2 regions of the Methylobacterium mesophilicum SR1.6/6 genome follow, and region 1 is predicted to be linked to the other one. Evidence: riboswitches for the same ligand, from Rfam matches in the RefSeq annotation. Region 1 holds a riboswitch; the other holds the start of a gene.

What was found. Region 1 has a riboswitch for thiamine pyrophosphate ahead of thiC (phosphomethylpyrimidine synthase ThiC). Riboswitches for the same ligand answer to the same signal wherever they lie in the genome.
Region 2: linked by a shared signal. The riboswitch ahead of thiO (glycine oxidase ThiO) and the one ahead of thiC (phosphomethylpyrimidine synthase ThiC) in region 1 are both predicted to bind thiamine pyrophosphate.

The regions. Positions count from the first base shown of each region.
Region 1 is NZ_CP043538.1:3,109,606-3,123,796, reverse strand. It holds gene MMSR116_RS14825 (aldo/keto reductase) at 1-502, shown strand, start outside; gene MMSR116_RS14820 (sensor domain-containing diguanylate cyclase) at 515-1,969, opposite strand; gene MMSR116_RS14815 (transglycosylase domain-containing protein) at 2,479-4,665, opposite strand; gene MMSR116_RS14810 (hypothetical protein) at 4,834-5,193, opposite strand; gene MMSR116_RS14805 (hypothetical protein) at 5,376-5,876, shown strand; gene MMSR116_RS14800 (hypothetical protein) at 5,996-6,241, shown strand; gene MMSR116_RS14795 (acyltransferase family protein) at 6,251-7,321, opposite strand; gene MMSR116_RS14790 (helix-turn-helix domain-containing protein) at 7,429-8,388, opposite strand; gene MMSR116_RS14785 (hypothetical protein) at 8,513-8,887, opposite strand; gene MMSR116_RS14780 (alpha/beta hydrolase) at 8,910-9,740, opposite strand; TPP riboswitch at 9,839-9,944, shown strand; gene thiC (phosphomethylpyrimidine synthase ThiC) at 10,015-11,901, shown strand; gene MMSR116_RS14770 (hypothetical protein) at 12,319-12,651, shown strand; gene MMSR116_RS14765 (class II glutamine amidotransferase) at 12,659-13,483, opposite strand; gene MMSR116_RS14760 (N-acetylglutaminylglutamine amidotransferase) at 13,604-14,191, opposite strand, start outside.
Region 2 is NZ_CP043538.1:5,836,661-5,850,851, reverse strand. It holds gene tnpC (IS66 family transposase) at 285-1,565, opposite strand; gene MMSR116_RS27690 (glycosyltransferase) at 1,687-2,271, opposite strand; gene MMSR116_RS27685 (glycosyltransferase) at 2,621-3,823, opposite strand; TPP riboswitch at 4,342-4,470, shown strand; gene thiO (glycine oxidase ThiO) at 4,535-5,758, shown strand; gene thiS (sulfur carrier protein ThiS) at 5,755-5,967, shown strand; gene MMSR116_RS27670 (thiazole synthase) at 5,970-6,773, shown strand; gene MMSR116_RS27665 (thiamine phosphate synthase) at 6,770-7,423, shown strand; gene MMSR116_RS27660 (hypothetical protein) at 7,689-8,054, shown strand; gene MMSR116_RS27655 (YoaK family protein) at 8,277-8,975, shown strand; gene MMSR116_RS27650 (hypothetical protein) at 8,965-9,213, opposite strand; tRNA gene MMSR116_RS27645 (tRNA-Leu) at 9,348-9,434, opposite strand; gene MMSR116_RS27640 (FAD-dependent monooxygenase) at 9,468-10,661, opposite strand; gene MMSR116_RS27635 (zinc-finger domain-containing protein) at 10,674-10,931, opposite strand; gene map (type I methionyl aminopeptidase) at 11,146-11,973, shown strand; gene radC (RadC family protein) at 11,980-12,726, shown strand; gene MMSR116_RS27620 (circularly permuted type 2 ATP-grasp protein) at 12,823-14,191, shown strand, end outside.

The DNA.
Region 1 (14,191 bases):
TGCCCTTGAAGAGACGATTGCGGGCTTCGAGGATCTGCGCCGGGCCGGGAAGATCCTGTCCTGGGGCCTCAGCAACTTCGATGTTGGCGACCTCGACCGGGCGCTCGCCATTGCGGGCCCGGACCGCATCGCCTGTAATCAGGTCCTCTATCACCTGAATGAGCGCGCGATCGAGCATGCGGTCCTGCCCTGGTGCGAGCGGCAGGGCGTGGCGATGGTCGGCTACTCGCCCTTCGGCAGCGGCGATTTTCCCGATCCGGCGAGTCCCGGCGGACGCGTTCTGGATGGGATCGCCGCCGCGCACGGGACCACGCCTTACGCGGTCGCCCTCGCCTTCCTCACCCGCCTGTCAGGAACGTTTACGATTCCAAAATCGAGCCGCTCGGGCCGCGCCGTCGAGAATGCCGGTGCCGCTGACCTGCATCTCGGCGCGGCCGAAGTCGCCATGATCGACGCGCATTTTCCCCGCGGGCCGCGTCCCAGGATGCTGCCGATGCTGTGAGGTCGAATAACCTTACGCGCATTGTTCGATCGGTAGCGGCACGGACCGCGGTGCCGCCCGCACGCGGTTGCGTCCGGCCTTCTTGGCGGCATAGAGGGCCGCGTCCGCCGCCATGAACAGGGTGTCTGGCGTCTCGCCCGCGTCGGGTTCGGCGCTAGCGACCCCGATGCTGACTGTGGCGACGTCCCCGACCTCCGGTGCGTGTCCGATCTGCAAGTTGACGATCGCCCGGCGGAGGCGTTCGGCCGCCGCGCTTGCCGCCTCGGCGTCCAGCCCAGGCAGGAGCACCACGAACTCCTCGCCGCCGATCCGGAAGCCGAGGCCGCCGGAGGGCTGCGTCCGGCGAAGACAACCCGCCATTGCCCGCAGGACATCATCGCCACGCTGATGCCCGAAACGGTCGTTGAACTGCTTGAAGTGATCGGCATCGACGATCATCAGAGCCAGCGGCGTCCGATGCAGAGTGGCCCGCTTCCACTCCGCCGCGACGCACTCGTCGTAGCAGCGCCGGTTTGGCAGTCCGGTCAGGCCATCTGTCCTGGCGAGGATCGCGAGCGCGGCATTTGTCTGGCGGGTGTCCGCCTCGGCCGCGGCGCGGCGCCCGACCTCCCGGTGGAGCAGAATCGTCAGGCTGAAGGTCAGGATATTGAGGCACAGGATCAGGATGCCGATGATCGCCGCCTTGTAGATCCAGGCCTCCCGGATGCTGTCGAGACTTGTGCCGACCGACACGGTCATTGGCAGCCCGTCGAGATTGGAGAAGAGGTAGAGCCGCGCGGCGCCGTCCACGGGCGAGCGCCCGAGGAATTCGCCTCGCTTGGCCATGCGGTTGTGCTGGTCCCGCGCATCCGGTGCGATTGTTCTGCCGAGCGCCGCCGCTGGAGCCGGCGAGCGTAGCAGGAGCGTCCCGTCCCGGTGAAACACGGTGATGGCGAGGCTGTCGTCGAAACGCAGACGATCGAGCAGGGCCTGGAAATGATCGAGGAGGATCGAACCGGTCGCGATCCCCTTGAAGGTGCCGTCCGATGTCGCGATCCGGTGAGTCATACGGATGATCGGCTGACCCGTCATGCGGGACCGGGTCGGTCCTGTCAGGATCAAGCCTGTGAGCGGATTGCCGCGCAACGTCTCGAACTCGGGGAGATCGCTCAGGTCGGGGCGGTTCCCCTGGCCCGGATCGCTCGTCATGACGACGCGACCCGCAAAATCCGTGACGGCGAGCAGCCCGAGCCCGGACCCGGTCGCCGCGACGTCGAACAGGGCCAAGCGCTGAAGCCCCGGTTCGAGGGCGGCGATGTCCGGGCGGCTCGCGAGGTGCGCCGCCTCGCGCAATGACAGGTCGTAGTTCCGGATGCTGTGCCCGACGCCTTCCTCCATCACCGACAGCAGGTTCGCGGCATTGCGGCGGGCGTCCTGCCAGGCGTTGGTGCGCAGGTCGGCGCAGAGGTAGGCACCGAGCGCGGTCATGCAGAGGAGCAGGCTCGCGCCGGCGCACGCGATTAGACGCGTGGCGCGATCGGCGAGGTGCGCGCGGATCGTTGTGACAGCCGGTCGCAGGACCATGGATCTCGGGTCGAGGCGGCGGTCGAGCGCGATTTTGCGTTCGCCGGATCAATGATCACCCGCCATATTAGTCCGTGAATATTGAAAAATGGTGTGATGCAGTGCTGTTGAACAAACAACGCGCTTCTTGAACGAACGGGTCTCGGCCGAAGCCGCAGGCGCTCCCGGGCTGCGGGACAATCTGGTCGGCGAGAGTGATGCTATCGCGCATCGCGACAGCAGAGAGCGCAAATCTCCCTGCAACCGACGGTATCCAGTCCGGCGGGCTCGGCAGGTCGGCTCCGCGCCGCCCCAAGGCGCCGCCGCGCTCGCGCAACCTGGGCGGGTCCGTTACCAGCGCGGCGAGAAGGCCGGGGCGTGGCCCCGTCAGGATCATTCGCGACCCCGACCCGCCTGCAAGGTCGGCTTACGCCTCACTCACCGATGCCAAACAACTTCTCGATGAAGTTGCGGTCATCCTTCTGCGCGCGGCGGGCTGGCGCGGCCGGACGCGGCGCCGGCGCCTCGGGCTCGCCGAAGATCTGGCCGAGGATGCCGGGCGGAGCGCCCGGGCCTGCGCTGGCCACGGAGGCGGTCGTCTCGGGCGCCCTGCGCCAGCGGTTGAGGCCGGGAAGCGGGACCGGATTCTGTCCCTTCAGCGCCTGCGTCATGTAGGTCTTCCAGATCTCGGCGGGCAGGTTGCCGCCGGAGACCTTCTTGGTCAGCTCACCGTCGTCGTTGCCGAGCCAGACGCCGGTCACGAGGCTGCCCGAGAAGCCGATGAACCACGCGTCACGGTAATCCTGGGTGGTGCCGCTCTTGCCCGCGAGGTCCCAGCCCGGGATATCGGCCTTCTTGCCGGTGCCGCTGACGAAGGTCTCGTGCATCATGGCATTCATCATGCCGTCGGCATCGGCGCTCATGACCCGGCCGAGACCGCTGTCGGCGCGCTTGTAGAGCACCTTTCCGTCCGCGCCCTTCACGGCCGTGACCACGTAGGGGATCACCCCGGTGCCGCCGTTGGCGAAGGCGCCGTAGGCGCCGACCATCTCGAGCAGGGTCACCTCGGAGGTCCCGAGCGCGATCGAGCCGTTGGCTTGCAGCGGGGACGTGATGCCGAGCCGTTGCGCGGTCTGCACCACGGCCTTCGGGCCGACCTCCTGGCCGAGGCGAACCGCCACGGTGTTGAGCGACTGCGCCAGCGCCGTGCGCAGCGTGACCGCCCCCTCGTAGCGGTGGGAGTAGTTCTCCGGCGCCCAGTTTCCGATCCGGATCGGGGCATCCTCCCGGACGGTGTCTGGCGTGGCCCCGTGCTCCACCGCGGCGAGGTACACGAAGGGCTTGAACGAGGAGCCGGGCTGGCGCTTGGCCGTGGTCGCGCGGTTGAACTGGCTCTGCGCGTAGTCGCGTCCACCGATCAGCGCGCGGATCGCCCCGTCGGGCCGCATCGACACCACGGCGCCCTGGGCGACGTTGAAGCGGGCGCCCTTGGCGTTGAGTTCCTCGGTCAGCGCCCGCTCGGCGGCGGCCTGAAGGCCCGTATCGACCGTGGTCTGCACGGTGATGTCGGTGTCGAACTTGCCGACATAGTCGTCGAGCACGTCCATCACGAGGTCGGCGACGTAGTTGGCCGAGCCGCCGCCCCGGGCGTTGGCGGGTTTCGCCGGCTGGGCGAGCGCCACCTTCACGTCCTGAGCCGGGACGAAGCCGAGGTCCTGCATGGCGGCGAGCACCTGCGCGGCCCGAGCCTGGGCGGCGGGCAGGTTGCGGTTCGGCGCGAGGCGCGAGGGCGCCTGGACGAGTCCGCCCAGCATCGCCGCCTGGGCGAGACTGACCTCCTTGGCGGGCTTGCCGAAATAGCGCTGCGCCGCCGCTTCGACGCCGTACGCGCCGGCGCCGAAGTAGACGCGATTCAGATAGAGTTCGAGAATCTCGTCCTTCGTGTACTTGTGTTCCAGCCAGAGGGCCAGGATCGCCTCTTGGATCTTCCGCGAGGCGGAGCGCTCGGGCGTCAGGAACAGGTTCTTGGCGAGCTGCTGCGTCAGGGTCGAGCCGCCCTGCGCGACGCCGCGACGGGTCAGGTTCTGGCCGATGGCCCGCAGGATGCCGACCGGGTCGACGCCGAAATGCTGGTAGAAGCGGCGGTCCTCGATCGCCACGAAGGCGCGGGGCAGATAGGGGGGCAGCTCCCTGATGGAGACGACCCGGCCGCCCGTCTCGCCGCGGTTGGCCAGGAGCGAGCCGTCGCTCGCCAGGATGGCGATATTGGGCGGCCGCTTGGGCACGGCGAGCTGGTCGATCGGCGGCAGCTGCGAGGCGTGGTAGGCGATCAGCCCGGCCAGCCCGATGACGCCCCACAGGCCGAGCACGACGGTCGCGTAGACGAGGCGCCCGAGCCAGGATCGCCGGCGCCGGCCGCGGCCCGCCGATTTCGACCGGCCCGCATTCCGTGCCGGCGCCTTGGCCGGCCGCTGCGCCGCCCCGCCCGATCTCTTCGCCACGCGGTCTCCTGACCCGGGACGGTCCTCCCGGCTCAGGCGCAGATCGAGTTCGCCGCGATCCCGCGTGCGCCCTTCGGGCACGTCGAAGTTCGGCTCAATCCTGCCCCGACCCTTGGCCATGCATCCCGTCTTCGAATGATCCGGACCCGCGCGCGTATCCCTGCGGCGCGGAACGGTTTCCGCACGCTAAATGCGGCGGTTTAAGGGGCCGTTATCGCGGCGCAGCGGCCGATCTCGGGCCGCCCGGACGGGTCAGCGCCGTCACGGCCCTGTCACCGGATCAGTCCGTCATCCTGTCCCGAGCACATGCCGGGCCTCGTCGAGGAGAACCTGATGCCGGGCGGATTGCGGCCCGGAATCCGGTGTCTCGCGACCCAGGCGCGCGATCCGCGACAGGAACAGGCGGCGGCGCAGCCCGAACCGCCCGATGCTGGCCGCGAAGGCCCGCAGGACGAGCCGGACCGCCTCCGTTCGTTCCCGCTCCCGCACGAGTTCGTCCTTCAGCGCCGCCTCGCGCCGCAGCGCCGCCTCCAGCTCGTCGCGGATGGCCGTGCGGCCCGCTTCGTCGCCGCGCGCCGCGTCAAGCCGGATCCGGCATTCCTGCAGCGCACTGAGCAGGAGCAGTTCCTGCGCGGACGCGTCCCTCATCTCGGCCTCCCTGCGCACCCGCCCGGAGCGAGCGCGGCGCGACGTCCGATCATCCTGCCGGCGATAGCCCACATCGGTCAGGACGACCGCCGATCGCGACGCCATAGCGAGCGCGGCCGCTGGCCGGAAGCCGTCATCCGGATTATCCGGCACGGTGAAGGCGGACACGGGGGAATCGGGGCGTGCGCAAACGGATTATTCTGGCCGTGGGGGCCGTATCGCTCGGATTCGGCCCCATGGCGATTGCCCCGGCCCAAGCCTACCAACTCGATACGGTGAACCTCGTCGGGTGCGCGCAGGAAGGCGGCATCTGCCGAATGCCCTATCCGACCAACGTGTATTACGGCGTTCCCGGCCGGACCAACGGGCGGCCGTTCCCTCAGGGCGGGGCCGTGCCGTGCAACAGCCAGGCCTTCGGTGATCCCGCACCCGGCCAGGCGAAGAGCTGCTGGTACGCGCCGCGCATCACCGCGGGCGGCGCTAACGACCGCGTCGGGAATGACCGCGGCGGCTACGAGCGCGACGGCGTCCGCGACCGCGACCGCCGGGACTATGACGATGAGCCGCGCCGCGACACCTATCGCTACGGCCGCGACTACGATCGGCCGCCGGCACGGCGTCCTGACGACGAGGATTACGGGCCGTCCCGGCGCCGCTACCGCGCCGATCCGGACGATGAGTGAACTGGGAACATAGCGAGGCAGTCCGCGTCGGTATCCAGCCTGTTAACCGCCCGTCGGCATCGTCCTGGCCGACCGGGTCGAGCCCTGCGGGCTCGCCCGCTCGTTGAATGGGGAGGCTGATGACGGAGAATCGCCGCGGCGCTTTCCGCAAGAACGCCTTCACGTTCGGCACGCTCCTGCTCGCCGAGGGCGAGGTCGGCTGCCTGGTCTGGGACGCCACCGAGACGGGCGCCCAGATCGAGGTGGGAGACGCCGAGATTGTGCCGGAGCGTTTCTCGCTGCGCCTCACCGAGGATGGCGCCGCGCGGCAGGCCGCCGTGGCGTGGCGGCGCGACCGCCGGATCGGCATCGCCTTCGAGAGCTGACGCGCCGCCTCAGGTCGCGTGGAGCGCCGAGCGCGATCGCGCGCCGGTCTGCGCGAGCCGGAACCGTCCCGGCCGCACGAACAGGAAGCCGAAGCGCGTGCCGCGCACCAGACGCTCGAGGGCGAGCGGCAGCAGCACGGCCGCCGCCATCACGGTCAGGCTCGCGACGCCGATATCGGCGATCGCGCCGGTGCGGACGAGGATCTCCCGAACCGCGGCCATCGGAATCGAGAACGCGAGGTAGATCACGATCGAGCGCTGTCCGCAGGTCCGCAACGCCTCGGTGAACGGGCCTCCGGCCCGGGTGATCAGCGCGGCCGCCACCACGATCGCCAGTGCACCGGCCGCACCGAGGGCGAGGCTCACGAGCGGCAGGCTGGCAAGGGTCGGATGCACCGGATCGCTCGACGGCGTCAGGGCGAGCCAGCCTTCGACGGCCGCCCAGGCGGCGAGTCCGGCGAGGGCGAGCCCGAGCCGCTCCCGCGCGGCATCGGCCAGGGCGAAGATCCGGTCGGCGAACAGGTAGCCGGCGACGAAGTAGACGTAGCGGGCGCAGAACTCCTCGATCAGGGTCGAGTCGCTGCGGATGTCGGCGTTTTGAAGCAGGGCGGCTCCCGCCAGCAGCGCCAGCCCGGGGGCACGGCGGAGCGCCTTGGTCACCACCGAGAACACGGCCAGCAGGTAGATGAACCAGAGGCTGGAATAGGGCTCGATGAGACCGTCCGCGAGATGCGCCGCGAAGGCCGCCGGCCCGCCGTCACCGACGATCTTCCCGTAGCGGGCCGCCGACTGGATCACGAGCCAGAGCAGGTAGAAGTAGGCGAAGTGGACCACCCGCCGGTCGGAGAAGAGGCGCCAGTCCCGGCCGATGACGCGGCCCATGAATAGGCCGGACAGCAGGAAGAAGTCGGGGATCCGGAACGGCTTCGCGAAGGCGACGACCGGATGCAGGAAGCCCTCCCCGCCCATGGCCTCGCCGGTGCCGGTGACGGAGTGCATCATCACGACCAGCAGGATGCATATGCCCTTCGCGACGTCGACCCAGGCCAGCCGTCCCGACGTCTCTCCTGCCTGATCCATCGGTCCCGTCCCCCCGGCCGGACCATCCTGCCTCGACAAGGTTGACGGGATCGCGCCGGGCGTCGGACGACCTGCCGACGTGCCCAATGCCAGGTAAACGCCGGCCGTCAGCCGGCTGCCCGTGCCGCCTGCCGATACTCGCTCGGCGTCATGCCGAAGCGGGCCCTGAACCGGCGGGAAAAGTGGGCTTGGCTAACGAAACCGCAGCCGTAGGCGATCGTACCGACGGCCATGTGGGCCCGCCCCGGATCCGTCAGACGCAGGGCGGCGGTTTCAAGACGCCGCTGCCAGATCCAGTCGGCCACGTGCTGGCCGCGCTCCTGGAACAGCTCCTGCAGCCACCGGAGCGAGATGCCCAGCGCGGCCGCGAGCTGCGGTGGGTCCAGCGCCGGATCGAAGAGGTTGGCCTCGACATAGGCCTTGGCCCGCTGGACAATGACGGTGCCGTGCAGCGATTTCGGAACGTCGCGGGCCAGACCGTCTGCGATGCTTGCCACGATGAGATCGACGCCGATCGAGGCCATGCGCGCCGCCGTAGCCGGCAGGAGTCCCTCGTGCGTGCGGACCAGTTCGGTGAAGAAGGTGCTGACCAGGGCCGTGCTCGGGCGATCGGCACCGAAGGCGAGGACCGTGTAGTTGCGCGCCGAGCCGAGCGCGCCTTCCAGCCGGGCGCGCGGAACCTCAATCAGAAGGGACTGGGTCGGCACGGGGTATTCCAGGACGGCCGGCTGCGCGCGGTCGACCACCACCATGTCGCCGACCTTCTGGATCAGGGCGCGGTCGTGCTGCGCAGTGGCGGCGCTGCCCGAGAGTCGCAGCGTGACCGACAGGGTATGCTGTTTGCTGTGCCGGCGAATGCTTCCCGGCGTGAATTCGGTCCGGAGGGTCCCGAACGTCGATCGCGTGATTAAAAGATCGCCGATATCGGCCGCCTCGAGCGACCCCTCGAACACCGAATCCCCGATTTTTCTCGCCTCGCTCGGGACGAGCCGCTCGTACGAGACATCGCGCCAGACGTCGAACTTCTTGCGCGATGCAATGCCGGAGGTCGAGATCAGAGAGCGCATCGACGCGTCGACTGGCGAAAACTGGCGTCGACTCTAGGCGCCACACCGGACCGGCTCAAGATCGGTCGCGCAATCGTCAGGGCAGGCGCATCTGAGGGGCGTGCCGCCCATCCCGGGTCTTCGATCAGGTCCGGCGCTTGGCCCCGCGCCGCTCGCGGGTCATGCGCGTGGCGGTGTGAAAATCGTTGGGTTTCCCGCGGACCCAGGCGAGGAAGCGGGCGATCTCCGGATCCGACCGCAAGGCCTCCACGTCGGCGAGCCGCTTGGCGATCTCGGTCTCGCTGTAGCGGGCATGGATCGCCGAATGGCAGATCTGGTGAAGCCGGACCGTCCCGCGATGCGTGCCGCCCTTCAGCTTCGGCGTCAGGTGATGGAGGCTGGAGCGCGCACGGGGCGGGATCGGCCGCTCGCAGAGCGGACAGACCGGATCGACCCGCGCCGCGGCGCCGTGCGTCTCGGGGTCATCGGCGCTCCAGCGCCGGGCGCGCCGGCCAACCATCCGACTCCTCCTCGTTCCATCGTCACCGCACCGCCGCCTCCGCCCCGGTGCAGGCCGCGTCCAAGCCGCCGCGGAACAGCGCCTCGGCGTCGTGATCCCGGACGCCCAGGATGGAGACGTGGTCGCCCGGGATGACTTCGAACCGCGCCCGAGGTCCCGCGGCCCGGGACAGCGCCAGGGCGAGCTTGGCCGGGACAATCCCATCATCGCGGCCCTGGATGATCAGGACGGGGGCGGCTCCGGCGCGGATGCGCCGGTCCGAGCGGTAGGTGTCGCGCAGGAACCAGGACGGGACCAGCGGGACATGCAGCCGCACCACGTGGGTCATCGAGTCGAACGGCGCCTCCAGGTAGAGGCCGATGGCGGGCACGCGCTCGGCCACCGCGATCGCGACGGCAGCGCCCAGGGAATGGCCGTGCAACAGGATCGGCGAGCCCGGCGCGCGCTCCGCGGCGGCGGCGACGGCGGCCAGGCCGTCGCGGATCAGGCCGTCCTCGCTGGGCATTCCGGTCGACCCGGGGTAGCCGCGATAGGCCGGCGCCAGCACGCCCCAGCCGCCCGCGCGCCAGGGGCCCGCGGCGAAGCGGTCCGCATGCGGCTCGGGGTAAGAGCCGTTGCCGTGGAAGCTGACGACGACCGCGCAGCCCGGGGCCGGCGGTCGCCACAGGGCGTGCAGCCGCTCCCGATCCTCTGTGACGACGGTGATTGCCGCAACCCCCTCAGGCGTGGCCAGATTCACAGGCGTTCGAAAAGCGCCCGGGTAGAGGAATCGGTGTTGGTTGAGCGCCAGTACGGCCAGGGCCGCGCCGTAGACCAGTCCGATCGCGAGGCCGAGGCCGATCAGGAGACGCATATCGGGCAGGCGGCGGCGACCGGGCGACGGATGGATCGGATCTTTCCTCTACGATCCGGGCCCCGCATTGACAAAGGCTTCTCCGGGCCCGAGTCTTGAACCGTTCCGAGGGGGGCCCCGCAGGGGGCTGAGATTGGGCACGCTGCCCTGACCCTTGAACCTGATCCGGCTCATACCGGCGGAGGGACGGGAACCTGCGGTCGCACGCGTGCAGCCGGATCTCATCTCACCCATCGCGTGGACCGGACCGCTCCAGAACGAGGAGAGGCCCACGATGAACGCACCCGTTCTCCCCAAGGACGTGAAAGGCAGCCCCGAGGCCGTGACCACCGGTCCGGTCACAGGATCGCGCAAGGTCTACGCGAGCCCGGCCGGCCGGCCGGATATCCGCGTACCCTACCGCGAGATCGCCCTCTCCGATCCCAAGGAGGCGCCGGTGCGGGTCTACGATCCGTCGGGCCCCTATACCGAGACCGACGCGCGCATCGACCTCAATGCCGGCCTGCCGGGCGTGCGTGAGCCCTGGCTCGCGGGCCGTGGCTACGCGTCCGTCGAGCCCAGGGCGGTGAAGCCCGAGGACAACGGCTTCGCCGGCGACAAGCTCGTGGCCCCCTGCCCCGCCGAGCGGACCATCCGCAAGGCGGCCCCCGGCCAGATGGTGACGCAGTACGAGTTCGCCCGCGCCGGGATCATCACCGAGGAGATGATCTACGTCGCCCACCGGGAGAACGCCTGCCGCGAGCAGATGCTGGAGGGCGCGGAGGCGGCGCTCGCCGACGGCCAGAGCTTCGGGGCGTCGGTGCCGCCGTTCATCACACCCGACTTCGTCCGCGAGGAGATCGCCCGCGGCCGCGCGATCATTCCGGCCAACATCAACCACACCGAGCTGGAGCCGATGGCGATCGGCCGGAACTTCCTGGTCAAGATCAACGCCAACATCGGCAACTCCGCGGTGACGTCGTCCGCGGCCGAAGAGGTGGAAAAGCTGGTCTGGTCGATCCGCTGGGGCGCCGACACGGTCATGGACCTGTCCACCGGCCGCAACATCCACAACATCCGCTCGTGGATCATCCGCAACAGCCCGGTCCCGATCGGCACGGTGCCAATCTACCAGGCCCTGGAGAAGGTCGGCGGCGACCCGCTCAAGCTCGACTGGGAAGTGTTCAAGGACACCCTCATCGAGCAGGCCGAGCAGGGCATCGACTACTTCACCATCCATGCCGGCGTGCGGCTCGCGCACGTTCCGCTGACCGCGCGGCGCGTCACCGGCATCGTCTCGCGCGGCGGCTCGATCATGGCCCGCTGGTGCCTCGCCGGGCACCGGGAATCATTCCTCTACGAGCGGTTCGACGAGATCTGCGACATCATGCGGGCCTACGACGTGTCGTTCTCGCTCGGCGACGGCCTGCGCCCCGGCTCGATCGCCGATGCCAACGACGCCGCGCAATTCGGCGAGCTGGAGACGCTGGGCGAACTGACCAAGATCGCCTGGGACAAGGGCTGCCAGGTGATGATCGAGGGCCCCGGCCACGTGCCGATGCACAAGATCAAGGTCAACATGGAGAAGCAGCTGAAGGAGTGCGGCGAGGCGCCGTTCTACACCCTCGGCCCGCTGACCACCGACATCGCTCCGGGCTACGACCACATCACCTCGGGCATCGGCGCCGCGATGATCGGCTGGTTCGGCACCGCGATGCTCTGCTACGTCACGCCGAAGGAGCATCTCGGCCTGCCCGACCGGGACGACGTGAAGACCGGCGTCATCACCTACAAGATCGCCGCCCACGCCGCCGATCTCGCCAAGGGGCACCCGGCCGCGCAGCTCCGCGACGACGCGCTGAGCCGCGCCCGGTTCGATTTCCGCTGGGAGGACCAGTTCAACCTCGGCCTCGATCCGGACACGGCCCGGCGCTTCCACGACGAGACGCTGCCGAAGGACGCCCACAAGGTCGCGCATTTCTGCTCGATGTGCGGGCCGAAGTTCTGCTCCATGAAGATCACCCAGGATCTCCGTGCCGAGGTGCTGGCGATGGAGGAGGCCGGCGAGGTCGTGGGCGCATCGCCCGCCATGTCGAAGGCGGAGGCCGAGGCCGGGATGCGGGCGAAGTCGCAGGAATTCCTCGCCGAGGGCGGAAAGCTCTACGTCGACGCCGCGGAATGAACGACGGCCGCGCCCGGGTCTCTCACGACCCGGGCGCGTCTGCCTCGCCGCATTGGCTTCTTATCGAGCAGCCCCACGATCCGGCGGCGCGATCCCATCCTCACGGGTGCGGCGAAGGCATTTTCGGACCTGCGGCCTTCGCGCACGCGGCGCCGCCCGATCGCTCCGCTGGGATCACAACGACGGCAGCCCGCGCAGTTCACCCGCAGCCGCAGCGGTTTTCCGCTGCCGGGCGGCCTGCCTGTCGTGCCTGAACGGACAGCAAAAGCGCCGCGCATTTGTGGCCGCGCGCTAACGCAATCTTCATCGCAGGCGCGAACGGCGCTGCGCAAGCGGTGGATGAGCGGCCACCGTTAAGGGACGCTTAGGCGGCATCCCGGCTGAATCCTTCGATCACAGGATCGCAGGAGATCAGCCATGGAGATCCGCCCGCTCAGCACCCCGACGCCCGGCCCGCAGGGTCTCGACGCGCTCGGAGCGACCGCCGCCTCCGCGGCGACGCAGGAGGCACCCGAGCCCACGTCGGCCGCGCTCGAACCGGCCGTGAAGCTCGACATCGGCGCGCCCCAGAGCAAGGCGCGCTTCATCCAGGATCCCGACACGAGCGCGATCGTCTTCCAGGTCGTGGATTCGTGCTCCGGCACCGTGCTGGAGCAGCTGCCGAGCGAGACGGCCATGCGCAACCGCGCCTACGATGCCGCGCGCGAGACACGCGGGTCGCAGGCCGGCAGCCTGTCCCGGGTGGCCTGAGCCGCCTTCAGGCCCGCAGGCGGCGGGGGGCCGCGTCCGGTGCTGGTTGCCCGAGGCCGAACGGCGCGAGCGGCAGGATCGTCACGGGCTCGTTCCGCCGCGCGACCACGACGCTGTTCTCCGCCACCGCGGTCCATGTGCCGTGGTCGCGATCGAGTGGCTCGGACGCGATGACCACACCGCCCTCCGAAGCGCGATAATAGAGCGAGTTGGCCTTGTCGTTGGCCGCATAGCGGAATGCGTAGAGGTCCCGCCCGTCGGCGAGGGCGGCGGTAAACCGGAACGGATGCTCCCCCGCGAGCTCGGTGAGCCGCTTGAGCGCCCGCGTCGTCGCCTCCACGGGATCGCGCCGCGGACCGTCGCCCATCAGGCCGCAGCCGAGAAGCCCGAGGAAGATCGCCTCGGAATCTGTCGTTCCGGCCCGCGACGGGTAGAGCGCGTCGGGGATCATCGCTTCGACGGGCCGGCGCAGGCGGCTCCAGTCGCCGATATAGCCGTTGTGCATGAACAGCCAGGGACCGCACGCGAAGGGGTGGCAGTTCGGCCGGGTGATCGGCGTGCCCGTCGCGGCCCGCACATGCGCGAAGAACAGATGCGAGTGCAGGTGCCGGCACAGGTAGCGCAGGTTATCGTCGGACCACGCGGGCTGCACCTCGCGATAGCGGCCGGGCTCGGGGTGGTCGCCGTACCAGCCGAGCCCGAAGCCGTCGCCATTGGTGGCCGCGGTCGATTCGAGGGCGTGGATACTCTGCGACACGAGGCTGTGAGACGGCTCGGTGACGTAGTGCTCCAGCGGGATGGTGCGTCCCGCGTAGGCGATCCAGCGGCACATCGACAGGCTTCTCCGGGTGTCGGTCGCGGGTCTGATCCGGGACGATCGTGGACAAAGCGCGGCACCTTGAGCGCCGCGTCGATCACGATCCCTCGCGAGAGCCGTGCCGCTGCTGGGGCGTCAGACGCTGTGCGTCTGCAGCCAACTCTCCAGCAGGGCAACCTGCCAGAGCTTGGAATTGCCCTTTGGCGTGAGGGTCCCGTCCGGATCCGCGAGCAGGTGGTCGACGTAGCGGCGGTTGAAGATGCCGCGGGCACGCGCCTCCGGCCGTTCGAGCACGTCCCGAACGAAATCGAGGAAGGGCCCGCGGATGTGCTTCAGGGCCGGGACCGGGAAGTAACCCTTCTTCCGGTCGATGACCTCGGCCGGGACGACCGCCCGCGCCGCCTCTTTCAGGATGTACTTGCCGCCGTCTCGGACCTTCAGCTCCGCCGGAATACGGGCCGCGAGTTCCACGAGGTCGTGGTCCAGGAACGGCACCCGCGCTTCGAGACCGCAGGCCATCGTCATGTTGTCGACGCGCTTCACCGGGTCATCGACCATCATGATCTGCTGATCGAGCTGAAGCGTCTTGTCGATGGCGCCCGCGCTCATGGAGGTGGAGAAGAAATCGACGAGATAGTCGGTGCTGTAGTCGCCGCTCACCATGTCGGGCGCCAGCGCCTCGCGCATCTCGGCGTGGTCCCGGTCGAAATAGGCCTTGGCGTA
Region 2 (14,191 bases), 2.7 Mb from region 1:
TGCTACGGTCGTCGGCCCCCATCCCTGAGGCTCAGCGCAACGCCGCCCGCGCGTCGTTCCGGAAATACTTGATGCAGCGCGTGCCGGGCTACACGGGCGGCGACACCGTCCCGATGCTTCCGGACGGGACGATCCCTGGCCTCGGCTACAAGCCCGGCTCGGGCGGTACTCCTCGGCTGCCTGGGCAGGGGGGCGGCCGCGGCTCTATCCCTGGGATCCCGGACTCGGTGCCGATGACGGCGGATGAGCGCAACCGTAATTACCCACGCGTTTGATGGCAGGGTTCAAGCGCCGATGGTTTTGAGGATGGCGTCGAAGGAACTGCTGCCTGTGAGGCGCGCGGTGTCGACGACGGTGCGGATGGCGGCCTCGCCCTCGGCCGCCCACATGGCGCGGTAGCCGTTGGTCACCTTCCGCTGCACGACGGCCGGACGAAGCAGCCGCTCGGAGCCGTTGTTGGTCGGCTCGACCTTTCCGGGATAGGCGAGGAAGACCAGGAGCTGATCGCGCGCGCGGCTGATCTTGGCCTGCAGGTCGCGGGTCAGGTCACAGCGGCTCGGCGTGGCCAGGATGGCGCCGAGCTGCCGATCAAGGCTCCGGCGCTTGGCCGAGAGCGTCGAGGCAGCCAAGTCTGTGACGCGCTCGGCCAGGGCGAACACGTTCTGTAGCCAGAGTTGCAGACGCCAGGGGACGGGATCGTCGCTGGCCTCGACGGCGTAGGCAACGTCGCGGGCCAGATGAGCCAGGCAGGTCTGGTGCTCATCCGCATGGCCCTGTTGGGCGGTGTAGCGATCCGAGATCCACACTGCGGGCCGATGCCCGTCCATCATCTCGCGCACCACGACAGCACCGCGCGTCGGCGAGGCCGTGTGCACCACGGCTTGCGCCGAGTGGAACAGCCAGTGATAGGCGTTCGAGCCCTCGATGCGCACGCCGGTCTCGTCGCAGGCGACGACCTCAGCCTTGCGCAGGGTCGTGATGGCCGCGTCGCGACCAGGATGGAAGCAGCCCTGCGCGCGGCGGAGCAGGTTCATCAGCCCGCCCTGGCTGAGCGTGAGGCCGAACAGGTCGGAGAGCGCCGCCTGCAGCCGCTCATACGAGAGCGCCTGAAAGGTCTTCAGGTACGTCGCCACCGCATGCAGCCGCGGACCAAACGCGGTGCCGCGCGCCGCCTCCGGCACCGGTGCCACCACCCGCTCTCCACAGCGCGGGCAACGGACCGCGAGACGCTGGTGCTGCGTCACGATCGGCTCCACCGCGGGCAGCTCGATCTGCTCGGCGACGCTGACGATCTCTGCCGGAAGAGCGGCGTGCAGGCTGGCGCCGCAGCACGCACACGCCTCGGGACGATGCTCGACGACTGCGTCGGGATCATCGCTGACGACGCGGCTATGGCCCTCGTGACCGGGCTTGGCGCCGCCGGGCTTTGAGTGCTCCCGCTGCTCCTTGCGATCGGTCGCGGGCGGCTTGGACGAGGTCCGCGAGGTCTTCTCTGGCCGCTGCAGCCGCAGCACCAGCTCGATCAGCTCCTCGCGGCTCAGCCGTTCCAGTTCGCTGCGGCCCATCCCACGAAGGAATCAGCGAAATTCGCCCCGCGCAAGAGACGACCCGCGCAAGAGGCAAGCTTGGCTCGGCAGGAGCGCAGCCGCGGGCGTTCAACCGACGACCAAGCTACCCCGTGGGTAATTACATGAATGGATCCGTCTCGGTCTTCAACGCCTGCTCCAAGACAGCAATCATGCGTTGGGCGGTCGCATCATCGAGATGACGTGCTCCGTCCTTGCCACGCCGAATTTTCAGCGATAGAGCCTCCACCTCACGCTTATCGGAACACTCCAGAAACTCATGTACGACGCCACGATAACGCCAATCCACTCGATTGTTCAAAAGATGGTTGCGCCAATAGCTTGTTTGATCATCGACGATTTCCAGCTGATAGGCGATGTCGCTCAATTCGGGCATGACGAATCCTGGGGGAACGATCAGGTCGTCGTCGGCGTCAATGATCAGCGAGTACTCGGCCCGTGACCGAGCTAGGCTCAAGGCCTCGTTCCGGTTGAACGCGAAGTCGACCCACGGCCGTTCGACGAGCATGCCGGGCATATCGATCATCGCGGTGCGGATCACGTCCTGGGTTCCATCCGTGGAGCCTGTGTCGACGATAATCCAATGATCAATAAATGGCCGAACAGAGTCCAAGCATCTTGTAATAACGTGCGCCTCGTTTTTGACGATCATAGACAAACATATTGTCTGGTCAGATGCGTTCATGCTATGAATCCCCCGGTATACCGAGAACGCCGCGATCATTGCGGCCGCAACTGTCTATCTCAAGACTGATTGCGAAGTAAATTTGAAGTTCTAGTTTATAAAGCTTACTTATTCTTTTATCTGTTAAATAAAAATCATGTTATTTCCTGGTAGAAAATCCGATTGTGTGGCAATATTCCTCGTGGAGTACAAAACGATAACGCGGCTCGTTCAGAGAGAGAACGATCTTGATCAATTGTAGCGGATATCAAACTGCTGGAGAAATTCTGCGGAAGCAGATTGAGCCCGCACGCTCCGACGTATCTTGGAACTGCTGCCCTCGCATTCGGATACGCGAGCCCAACGGTCTTCAAATTTGCCAATCCGGCATAAAGTCCGATGTGTAAGGTACCGGCTGACAGCCCCAGGCAGGATCAGTCAATTTGGCCAGCGCCTCACGAGCCAAGGTGATGCTTCGCTGAAGGATATCGGGTGTCACATCGGCTTGCCTCATGATTTTCAAACATGCCGATATACAAAGTCGGTATTTTCCAAGATGGAATACGCTATCGGCCAATTCATGCAACATACCGTATTTATATACGGACGTATCGATGCTGACACCTTCAGCGGGCACATCTAAAGCGATGCCCGCTTCCGCGTAGGACAGTGCCGTCGCGAACTTCCCTTGCGATCTCAGATAACGACACGCACTGTAACGCGCCTCAGCGCGGTCCGGACAGATTGGTATGATCTGATCATACATCTTCAAAACGGTTTCGGCCGGTGCGCCGAGCTTCTCCATGATACACACGGCCTCGAGCAGACTCAGGTAAACCTCTTCCTCGTCGAATCCAAATTCGCCTCGCCGCAAGAAGTGGTCGAGAGCTTTGAAATGCTGGCCCGTATCGCGGTAGGATCTTGCCAAATAGAACGTATAGCGTGAGATCAGGAACGGATCTGCTTCGGTCGATAGAGCCTTCTCCATCGCCGCAATGTCGCGCAGTTCGGTCACTCGGTCGCGATGCCGCGCCCCGTCGTCGCCGTAGCGCATGAACAACGGCAGCGCCGGTGTCTCCGGATTGCCGGAACATTCCAGAAACTCGTGAATGACACCCCGATAACACCAGTTCAATTTATTACTTACGAGCTGGATCCGCCTGTATTGAATTCGATTTTTCACGATTTGGAAAGTGTATCCAGCATCCTGCAGATTCGGAAGCACGAAATCGTCCGGAATGATGAGTTCGGCGGCGGCGTCGATGATCAGCGAGTAGTCGGCATGGGGCCGCGCCAACGTGAGCGCCTCGTTCCGATTGAAGGCGAAATCCACCCAGGGCCGCTCCACGAGCATCCCCGGCAGACCAGCCAGCGCCGCTTGGACCTTCTCCCGTGTTCCATCGGTCGATCCCGTATCGACGATAATCCAGTGATCGATAAAGGGGATTACCGAGTCCAAGCAACGCTTTATAACTGGCGCTTCATTCCTCACGATCATCGAAAGACAAACCGTTGCACTGAATTCTTCCATGACCGACCTGAGAAAAGAGCGCTCAAAGAGGCGCTGATTCAAGCTGACGCATCATGAACGGAAAGCCGTTGCATTATCAACTCCGAGAAGATGGGGAAAATCTTGGAGAATGATTCTGATTTTTGAACGACTAAATCCCATTCTCAGCAATATATCAGCCTTTAATAGCATAAATATGCTGAAATAAAAGAACTAATATTGATAATTTATTGCTCGATCGATGATTCCACACGCGCTCGTCTGCGGTCCATCAAGCATCGAGATCGCATATCCGTGTTGGGATGCGCTGCGCTTGCCCGCCGGCACGAGCATATGGACTTCTGCACGACGCCACCGGCGTGACCTCGCCCTCCGGGCCGGCAACGCGTCGCGGATCGCACGCTCGCCCGCGACGTCGGGCTTTGGGGCGAGACGCATCGTGCTCTGAGCCTGTCCGTCGCCGTCGCGATCGCGTCCTCATCTCGGCGCCTTTTGGTGACGGCAGCGATACGGATGTCGCCGCCACTGGTCGCGCCCCGAAGGACGGGGTTGACCACAAGCCTTCCGGCGACCACATCTGTACCCGTTCCAGGGAGATCCCCGGCAAGGGGCTGAGAAACCGCTGGCACGTCCGTCAGGACCTGCGGCGCGGAAATCCTTTGAACCTGATCCGGCTCATACCGGCGTAGGGATTGGACCGCGGCCGCCCGCAGGGTAGGCCACAGCTTCTCACAGAAGCGCACGGCCCGATCCCCGCGGCGGCAATCCGCGGAGATGCCAGTGCCCCTGAACCGTCCCGACTCACCGATCGGCCGCCGCCGCAGCGCGGACGGCTTCGGTGCGTCAGCTGCTCTGCCGGCCCGCACCGACATCGCCGTGGTCGGCGGCGGGCTGATCGGGCTGTCGATCGCGTGGCGGCTCGCCCGGACAGGACGCACCGTGACGGTGCTTGAGCGGGAGACGATCGGGGCGGGGGCGAGCCTTGCGGCCACAGGCATGCTGGCGCCGGCCGCCGAGCACGAGCCCGGCTCGGACCCGCTGCTGCCGCTCGCCCTTGAGTCGCTCCGGCTCTGGCCGGATTTCCGCGATGCCCTGGAGGCCGAGTCGGGCGGGGCGATCGACTATCGTCCGGACGGCACCCTGGTGCTGGCGATCGGCCGGGATGAGGTCGAGCGCCTGCGCTTCCGCTACGATCTCCAGAGGCGGTCCGGGCTCGAAGCGACTTGGCTCCCGGGCAGCGAGGTACGGCGGCTGGAGCCGGGCCTGCGCCCGTCGGTCACCGCCGGGATCCACTGCAACCTGGACCATCAGGTCGATCCCCGGCTGGTCATGGCCGCCCTCGGCGAGGCCTGTCGCCGGGCCGGCGTGCTCCTCGCCGAGCGGACGCCCGTCAGCGGTCTCGACTGGTCGGGGGGCCGCGTAACGGGCATCCGTGCCGGCGAGCACGACATAGCGGCCGGCACCGTCATTCTGGCATCCGGCGCCTGGAGCGGAGAGGGAGGCCTGTTGCCGGAGAGCCTCGCCCTGCCGGTCCGACCGCTGAAAGGACAATCGCTCGCCCTCCGCACCACCGCGCGCACGGGCGGGCTTGCCCGGATGGTCTGGACCGAGCAGGTCCACATGGCCCCGAAAAGCGACGGCCAGCTCATCGTCGGCGCAACCGTGGAGGATTGCGGCTTCCGGCCAGGCGTGACCGCGGGTGGACTCTACGCGCTGCTGGAGGGGGCTCGGCGTGTCCTCCCCGGCATCGAGGAGATGGAGGTCGAGGCGGTCTGGTGCGGTTACCGACCCACCTCGGACGACGACGCGCCGATCCTCGACGAACTCGCCCCCGGCCTGGTCGTGGCCACCGGTCACCATCGCAACGGCTATCTGCTCGCCCCCGCCACCGCCGAAGCCATCGCCGAGCTGGTGACGCACGGCACGTTGCCGGCCATCGCCCGGCCCTTCGGACGGGCACGGTTCGGACGGGCCGAGCCTCTGAGGGAATCGGCATGAGGCTCTTCATCAACGGCGAGCCCCGCGAGCGGGAGGCCGACACCGTCGACACCCTGTTCCGCCTGGAGGCGGAGGAGACGGGGATCGAGAGTCCGCAGGGCGTCGCCATCGCGCTGAACGGTCGGGTGCTGCGCCGCCGGGACTGGGGCGAGACGCCGATCGTGGAGGGCGACCGCGTCGAGATCGTCCGCGCCATGCAGGGAGGTTGAGAATGGACCGAACCGTCACGCCGCTGCACCCCGACAGCGGGGAGGACAGCCTGACCATCGCCGGCGTGAACCTGTCGTCCCGGCTGTTCATCGGCACCGCTGGCTACCCCACCCAGGCGATCATGCGCGATGCCGTGCAGGCCAGCGGCGCCGGGGTGGTGACGGCCTCGATTCGCCGGGTTTCTCTCCAGGGCCACGGCTCGGATACGGTGAAGATCCTCAAGGGCAAGCGTTTCCTGCCCAACACCGCCGGCTGCGAGACTGCACGCGACGCGATCATGACCGCCGAGCTGGCCCGGGAGGCTCTCGACACCAACTGGATCAAGGTCGAGGTCATCGGCGACCGGGAGACGCTCTATCCGGACGTGACCGAGCTGATCGAGGCCTGCCGCCACCTCGTGGACGAGGGCTTCGTGGTGCTGCCCTATTGCAACGACGATCCGATCGTCTGCCAGCGCCTGGAGGATCTCGGCTGCGCTGCCGTGATGCCGATGGGCTCGCTGATCGGCTCCGGGATGGGTGTGGCCAACCCCGCCAACCTCGAGCTGATCTGTCGCCGTGCCAAGGTGCCGGTCGTGGTCGATGCCGGGATCGGCACCGCCTCGGACGCGGTGATCGCCATGGAACTCGGCGCCTCCGCCTGCCTGATCAACACGGCGGTCGCCAAGGCCGATGACCCGGTGCGCATGGCGCGCGCCATGGGCCGGGCCGTGGAGGCTGGGCGCGACGCGCATCTGGCCGGACGGATTCCGAGGCGCGGCCGCGCCGAGCCATCGAGTCCGCAACTCGGCCTCGTGGGCTCGTGAGGGCTCTGCCGTCGTCGCTGCTGGCGGTGACGGACCGGCACGGCCGCGGGCGTCCCCTCGCCGAGACCGTCCAGGCGATCCTGGACGGTGGCGGCCGCTGGATCTGGTTCCGCGACAAGGATCTGGACGCGGTTGCGCGCCGCAGCCTCGGCGCGGCTGTCTCGGCGCGCGTGCGCGCGGTCGGCGGGTTCCTGACGGTGGGCGGCGACATCGCGCTGGCGCGCGCCCTCGAAGCCGACGGCCTTCATCTCGGCGGCGGCACGGGGCCCGAGGCGGTCGCGGCCGCGCGGGCCGCGCTGGGGGAGGGGGCGCTGATCGGCATCTCGGCCCATTCACTGCAGGAGGCTGCACGGGCAGCGGCGGCCGGCGCCGATTACGTGACGCTCAGCCCGATCTACGCGACGGCGAGCAAGCCCGGCTACGGCCCCGCGCTCGGTCCCGAGGGTGTCGCGACGGCCGCGGCGACGGGGGTGCCGGTGATCGCTCTCGGCGGGATCGAGGCGGACAGGATCGCGGAATGCCGGAACGCCGGTGCGGCCGCCGTCGCCGTCATGGGCGGCCTGATGCGGACCGCGGATCCGACCGCCGCCGCGACCCGGCTCCTCGGCTCCTGGGCGACCGCCCGCTCCGCGACGACACGGGAGGCGTGAGACCCTCGGCGGCGCGGATGGCGCGGCTTGGCCCCGCGATCCGGCGAAGCACGCGCCTCGATCGCCGCATGAGTCGCGCAAACGCTTCGCTGCCAGTCCGTCCGACCTTCCGAGACCCGTCTCCATCAGGATGCATCGAAGCGGCCTATGCAAGCTGAACGGTGGCTGCAGGCGCGCTTCAGACCCGGTGCAGCGTGGCCGTGAGATGTTGCCTCCCGTGATCCGGGACGCCCCGGGGCTCCCGCGCTTCATCTGGAGACAGGTCATGACACGCATCGCTCTGCTCTCGGCCGCCGCGCTGATCGGCGCGGGCTCCCTGGCCTCTACGCAAGCCGAAGCCCGCGGCGGCGGCGCGATCGCGGCGGGCATCATCGGAGGCCTCGCCGCGGGTGCCCTGATCGGTGCCGCGACGCAGGCCCACGCGGCGCCGGGCTACGGTTATGCGGATTACGGCTACGCTCCAGCGCCGGTCGCGGTTCGGCCCGCGCCCGCCTACCGCGTCTATGAAGAGGAGGCTCCGGTCTATGCCACCCGGCGAGTCGTCACGTACGAGAGCGTGCCGGTGGGCTACGGCCCCGCTCGCCACGGGCACGGCGATTGGGACGGTGGCTACGGCTATCGCGGCTGGTAGGGCCGAAACCGCGACACTTGGTCGAAGAGGGGCGTACCGAGCGGCCGGGCATGAACCAAGTGTTCAGGCCCGTCGGGCGAAACTCCCGAAGGCTTCTCCGGAATCCGGCGACGATGTCGTCGCCTGACTCAGGTCGGGATGTGCGGCGGCTGAGCGACATGAACGTCCCGATCGACCTCGGCCGCCAGCCCGTTCCTCGACGCCCTTGCTGACGGCGAGCTCATGCTGGTCCACGACGGCGAGACGCGCACACCTGAGGCCGACCGGCATCTCGCCCTGTCATTGGCGGCCGTGGCGGGAGCCTTGAACACCGCGGGATTCTACGCGGTCGGCCTGTACGCTTCGAACATGACCGGAAACATCTCGGCCATCTCGGACCGAACCGGCACGGGCGACATCGTCCTGGCGGCGCAGGCGCTGCTGATCGTCGTCCTGTTCGTCCTGGGTGCCGCGACATCGACGCTGCTGATTCGCCATCGGCGCCGAAGGGCCGACGTCGGAGCCTATGCGTACAGCGTCTGCGCCGAGGCGGCACTCCTTGCCGGCACGGGCCTGCTCGTGCTGCCGCTCCATGACCCCGCCCGGAGCCACGTCCTCGTTCTTGGCCTGAGCTTCGTACTCGGCCTTCAGAACGCGGTCGTGACCAAGATCTCCGAGGCCCGGGTGCGGACCACGCACGTGACCGGCATCGTCACCGACATCGGCATCGAGCTGGCCCGCTGGCTGGATCGCGGCGCGACCGGGGCCGGGCCGATGAAGCCGCATGATCCGGAACGGCTTCGGCTGCACCTCGTCACCGTCGGCGCGTTCCTGGCGGGCGGCCTTGTCGGGGTGGTCGCCTACCGGCTCGTCGGTGTCGGCCTGCTGTTCGCGGCAGCCGCGATTCTCGCCGGTCTGGCGCTGCCCGCCCTCAGGCGCTGACATCGAGGAGCTGGCCGGTCATCCGGTCGGCGGTGCGGGCCACGGCCGCATTCAGCGCGAAGGCGGATTTCGAGCCGATCAGCTCGGCAGCGGCGCCGGACAGATCCACACGGTCGGCGGGAGCCAACGCCGTGGCGCCGACCGGTGCGCCGCTCGACGCGATGGTCTGCGCGGCGGTCCCGAACCGGTCGGCCGCCTGGGTCATCCCGGTGGTGGCGGTGCGTACAGCCTCGATCATCCGAAATCTCCTCCGGACGATCGTGACACGAAGCCGACAAGCGGTCGTTGCATGGGTCGCTCAAATGCGACGGATCGTGCTCGCGCAGCGGCGTGCCCCGCGCAAAGGCGGACGGCGTCGGCGGCGCGGGCCTGTGGTGCGGACGGCGGGACTCGAACCCGCACGGCCTTGCGGCCGCAAGATTTTAAGTCTCGTGCGTCTACCGGTTCCGCCACGTCCGCCCGCGCCCTCGGTAGCGGGGGCCGCGGGCGCGATCAAGCGGGCGGCGTCCAGCCGTAGAGCCAAGCGTAGCGCTCGCGCATGCCGTCCGGGCCGAGGCGGGCCATCACGGCGTCGCGCACGAACGCCAGGAGCCCGCCGGCGTGATAGGTGCGGCCGTTGCTGCGCGCGGCCTTCTGGACGCGACGGACCCGCGCGGCACGGCGCTCGGCGTACGCCGACAGAGCCGCCGGCACGTCGCGATGCTCGGCGAGGGCCCATGTCAGCACCGCGGCATCCTCGATGGCCAGGGCGGCGCCCTGTGCCAGATATGGCAGGACCGGGTGGGCCGCGTCGCCGATCAGAGCGAGCCGGCCGCGCGCGATCGGCCGGGCAACCGCCCGGTCGGCCAGCGACCACACTAGCCACGAATCGGGCAACGTCAGCAGGTCGCGCAGCGGCCCGGCGCAGCCGCGGAAATGCGCCCGCAGCACGGCTGGCTCGCCGAGCCGGCCCCAACCTTCGTCACCCACCGCCTCCGGGACCACTGCGACGACGTTGAGGAACTGGCTGTCCCGCACCGGGTAATGCACCACGTGCCGGCCCCGCCCCAGCCAGAGGCCGGTCGTCCCGCCGCGCAGGGCCTCCGGCGCCGCCTCGATCGGCACGAGGGCCCGCCACGCGGCCGCCCGACCCGGCCGCAGCGGCGCCGCGTCGAGATGCGCGCGCAGCCGGGAGCGCAGACCGTCCGCCCCGATCACGAGATCGAACCCGAGAACCTGAGGCCCGCCGGCGCTCTCGACAGTGAGGCGCGCCTCGACGTCTGTCTCGGACAGGCCCGTGACGGCGCGGCCCATCATCAGGCGGATCGCCGGCCGGCTCCGCAGAGCATCCAGGAGCAAGGTCTGCAGGTCGGCGCGATGGATCACGTAATAGGGCGCGCCGAAGCGGTCCTGCGCCCGCGGCCCGAGGGTGACGCCGCCGATGCGGCGGCCGCTGTCCAGGGCGCGCACCTCCACGGCCGGCGGCTCGCTCGCCGCCCGGCGCAGGGCCGCCGAGAGGCCGAGGGCGGCCAGGACCCGGCTCGCGTTGGGCGAGATCTGGATCCCGGCGCCGACCTCGCTGAAGCCGGTCCGGCGCTCGATGACCGTGACGGAATGACCGGCATCCGACAGCGCCAGGGCCGTCGTGAGCCCGCCGATCCCGGCCCCGACGATCCCGATCCGCAGAGGTCGAAGGTCCGAGGGCACTGCGGGCGGCGCCTACTCCGCCGCGAGCTTGGCGTCGTCGTGCCACACGCACGAGTGCGGCTCCGCCTCGTCGGCCTTCAGGCCCGCGCGGTAGCGGTAGAGCGTCGAGCAGTACTGGCAGATGATCTCGTTGTCCGCGCCCATGTCGAGGAACACGTGCGGATGATCGAACGGCGGCAGCGCGCCGATGCACATGAACTCCTTCACGCCCACGGTGATCACCGGGACGCCCGGCTCATTGTGGAAGTGCGGTACCGCCTTGCCTGCCATCCGGCCCTCGCCTGCCTCGCAACCGACCGCGCGGCGAATCTGCCCGCGCGCTCCCGGGCGCCTTGCGGCCGCTTATGCCGCCAGCCCCGCGACCGGCGCAAGCCTCGCCCGCCGACGGCGTCACGCATCTCGGTCCGGCGCGTCTTGGCCTGCCGCGCGCCACACCGTACATAGGGCGGACGACCCTCAGACGACGCCGCGAAAAGTCCCAACCATGCAGCAGGAACAGGCCACCGCGCAGGGCACGCGCCGCGCCCCGGAGCCGCCGATCCACGGGCCCGAGGGATTCGAAGGCATGCGCCGGGCGGGTCGCCTCACGGCCGAGGCCCTCGACCTGCTCATGGAGGCCACGCAGCCCGGCGTCACCACCGAGGCGCTCGACAAGCTCGCCTACGAATTTGCCATGGATCACGGCGCCTACCCGGCGTCGCTGCTGTACCGTGGTTATCCGAAATCGATCTGCACCTCGATCAACCACGTCGTGTGCCACGGCATCCCCAACGACAAGCCCCTGCGCGAGGGCGACATCGTCAACCTCGACATCTGCCTGATCCTCGACGGCTGGCACGGCGATTCGAGCCGGATGGCCTATGTGGGCGAGGTCCCGCGCAAGGCGCAGCGCCTGTGCGAGATCACCTACGAGGCGCTGATGCGCGGCGTGGCGGCGGTCAAGCCCGGCGGCTCGACCAACGACATCGGCCGGGCGATCCAGAGCTATGCCGAGAGCGAGCGATGCTCCGTGGTGCGCGACTTCTGCGGCCACGGCCTCGGGCGGACCTACCACGACGCGCCGACGATCCTGCACTACGTCGAGGCGAGCTACGATGTGCCGTTCAAGCCCGGCCAGTTTTTTACGGTGGAGCCGATGATCAACCTCGGGCGCCCCGCCGTGAAGGTGCTGGGCGACGGCTGGACCGCCGTGACCCGCGACCGCTCACTCTCAGCCCAGTTCGAGCACACCGTGGCCGTCACCGAGACCGGCGTGGAGATCTTCACGATCTCGCCCAAGGGGCTGCACCAGCCCGTCAATCCGGCCGCCTGACCGGCCGTGACGCCGCGGACGGAGGACGGTGAGGCGGGTCTCTTCGCCGACAGCGCCGTCCCGGCATCCGTCGAGAAGGAGCCGCCGCACTATCACGGCCACCGCGATCGCCTGCGTGAGAAGTTCGCGGCCGCAGGCGGCGACGCGCTTCCGGATTACGAATTGCTGGAACTTGTGCTGTTCCGGGCGATCCCGCGGCGGGACGTCAAGCCGCTGGCCAAGGCGCTGGTCGCCCGGTTCGGAAGCTTCGCCGAAGTCCTCAGCGCCGAGCCCGCCCGCCTCATGGAGGTGGACGGCGTGAGCGCCGGGGTCGCCTCGGACCTCAAGGTGATCGCGACCGCCGCCCGGAGACTCGCCCGCGGGGCGATCCGGGACCGCGCCCTGCTCGACTCGTGGTCCGCCCTCCACGACTACCTGCGCGTCACCATGGCCTTCGCGTCGCGCGAGGAATTTCGCGTCCTGTTCCTCGACAAGCGCAACCACCTCATCGCCGACGAGGTGCAGGGGCGCGGCACGGTCGACCACACCCCGGTCTATCCGCGCGAGGTCGCCCGCCGGGCGCTGGAGCTCTCGGCGACCGCGATCATCCTGGCCCACAACCATCCTTCGGGTGACCCGGCCCCCTCGACGGCGGACGTGGCGATGACCCGTGAGATCGTCGCCGTGCTGGCGCCGCTGAAGATCGTCGTGCACGACCACGTGATCCTGGGCCGAAACGGACATGCGAGCCTGAAAGGCCTGAAGCTGATCTGATCCTCCAGCCGGCTTGAGCGTTGTCGAGCGCGGATATAGCCATGACGGCGTGGCGCGCCTCTTGCCTCAAGAGCGGGAGCGTACGGGAGGAGCGAGATGGCGGTGACGGCCTTCGACGAGATGAACGGCATCGACGCCGCCGAACCGGCCGCCGTCCGCGACGCCTACGGCCAGCTCAAGGCTTGGCTCGACTCGACGCCGCCCGAGCATTTCAATACCCGCCGCAGCCAAGCGGAGCTGCTGTTCCGCCGGATCGGCATCACCTTCGCGGTCTATGGCGACAACGAATCGACCGAGCGCCTGATCCCGTTCGACATCATCCCGCGGGTGATCACCAAGCCGGAATGGGCCTTCCTGGAGCGGGGATTGAAGCAGCGGGTGACCGCCATCAACCTGTTCCTCAAGGACGTGTACGGCGCCCAAGAGTGCATCAAGGCCGGCATCATCCCCGCCGACTTGGTCTATCGCAACGCCCATTACCGCATGGAGATGCGCGGCTTCCGGGTGCCCCACGACCTCTACGTCCACATCGCGGGGATCGACATCGTCCGCACCGGCGAGAACGACTTCTTCGTGCTGGAGGACAACGCCCGGATCCCGTCCGGCGTCTCCTACATGCTGGAGAACCGGGAGGTGATGCTGCGCCTGTTCCCGGACCTGTTCTCGAAGCACCGCGTCGCGCCGGTGGAGAACTACCCCGATGCGCTGCTCGCCACCCTGCGGAGCCTTGCCCCGGGCTCAGCGACCCGTGACCCGACGGTCGTGCTGCTGACACCCGGGCGCTACAACTCGGCGTTCTACGAGCACTCGTTCCTGGCCGACAAGCTCGGCGTCGAGCTGGTGGAGGCGTCCGACCTCTTCACCAAGGACGACGTGGTCTACATGCGCACCACCGAGGGTCCGCGGAAGGTCGACGTCATCTACCGCCGCCTCGACGACGATTTCCTCGATCCCCTCGTCTTCCGCCCGGATTCGGTGCTGGGCGTGCCGGGCCTGATGAACGCCTACGAGCGCGGCTCCGTAACGCTGGCCAACGCGGTCGGCACCGGCATCTCGGACGACAAGGCCGTCTACAGCTACATGCCGGAGATCGTGAAGTTCTTCACCGGCGAGGAGCCGATCCTGCACAACGTGCCGACCTACCGCTGCCGCGAGAAGGACGCTTTCGCGTACGTGATGGACAACCTGTCGGAGCTGGTGGTGAAGGAGGTCAACGGCTCGGGCGGCTACGGCATGCTCGTGGGCCCCCACGCCAGCAAGCGCGAGCTCGATGACTTCGCCAAGAAGCTCCGCCACGCCCCCGACGGCTTCATCGCCCAGCCGACCCTGTCGCTCTCGACGTGCCCGACCTTCGTGGCCTCCGGCGTGGCACCGCGCCACGTCGATCTGCGGCCCTTCGTGCTCAATGGGGCCGACCAGATCCGCATCGTGCCGGGCGGCCTGACCCGCGTGGCGCTGAAAGAGG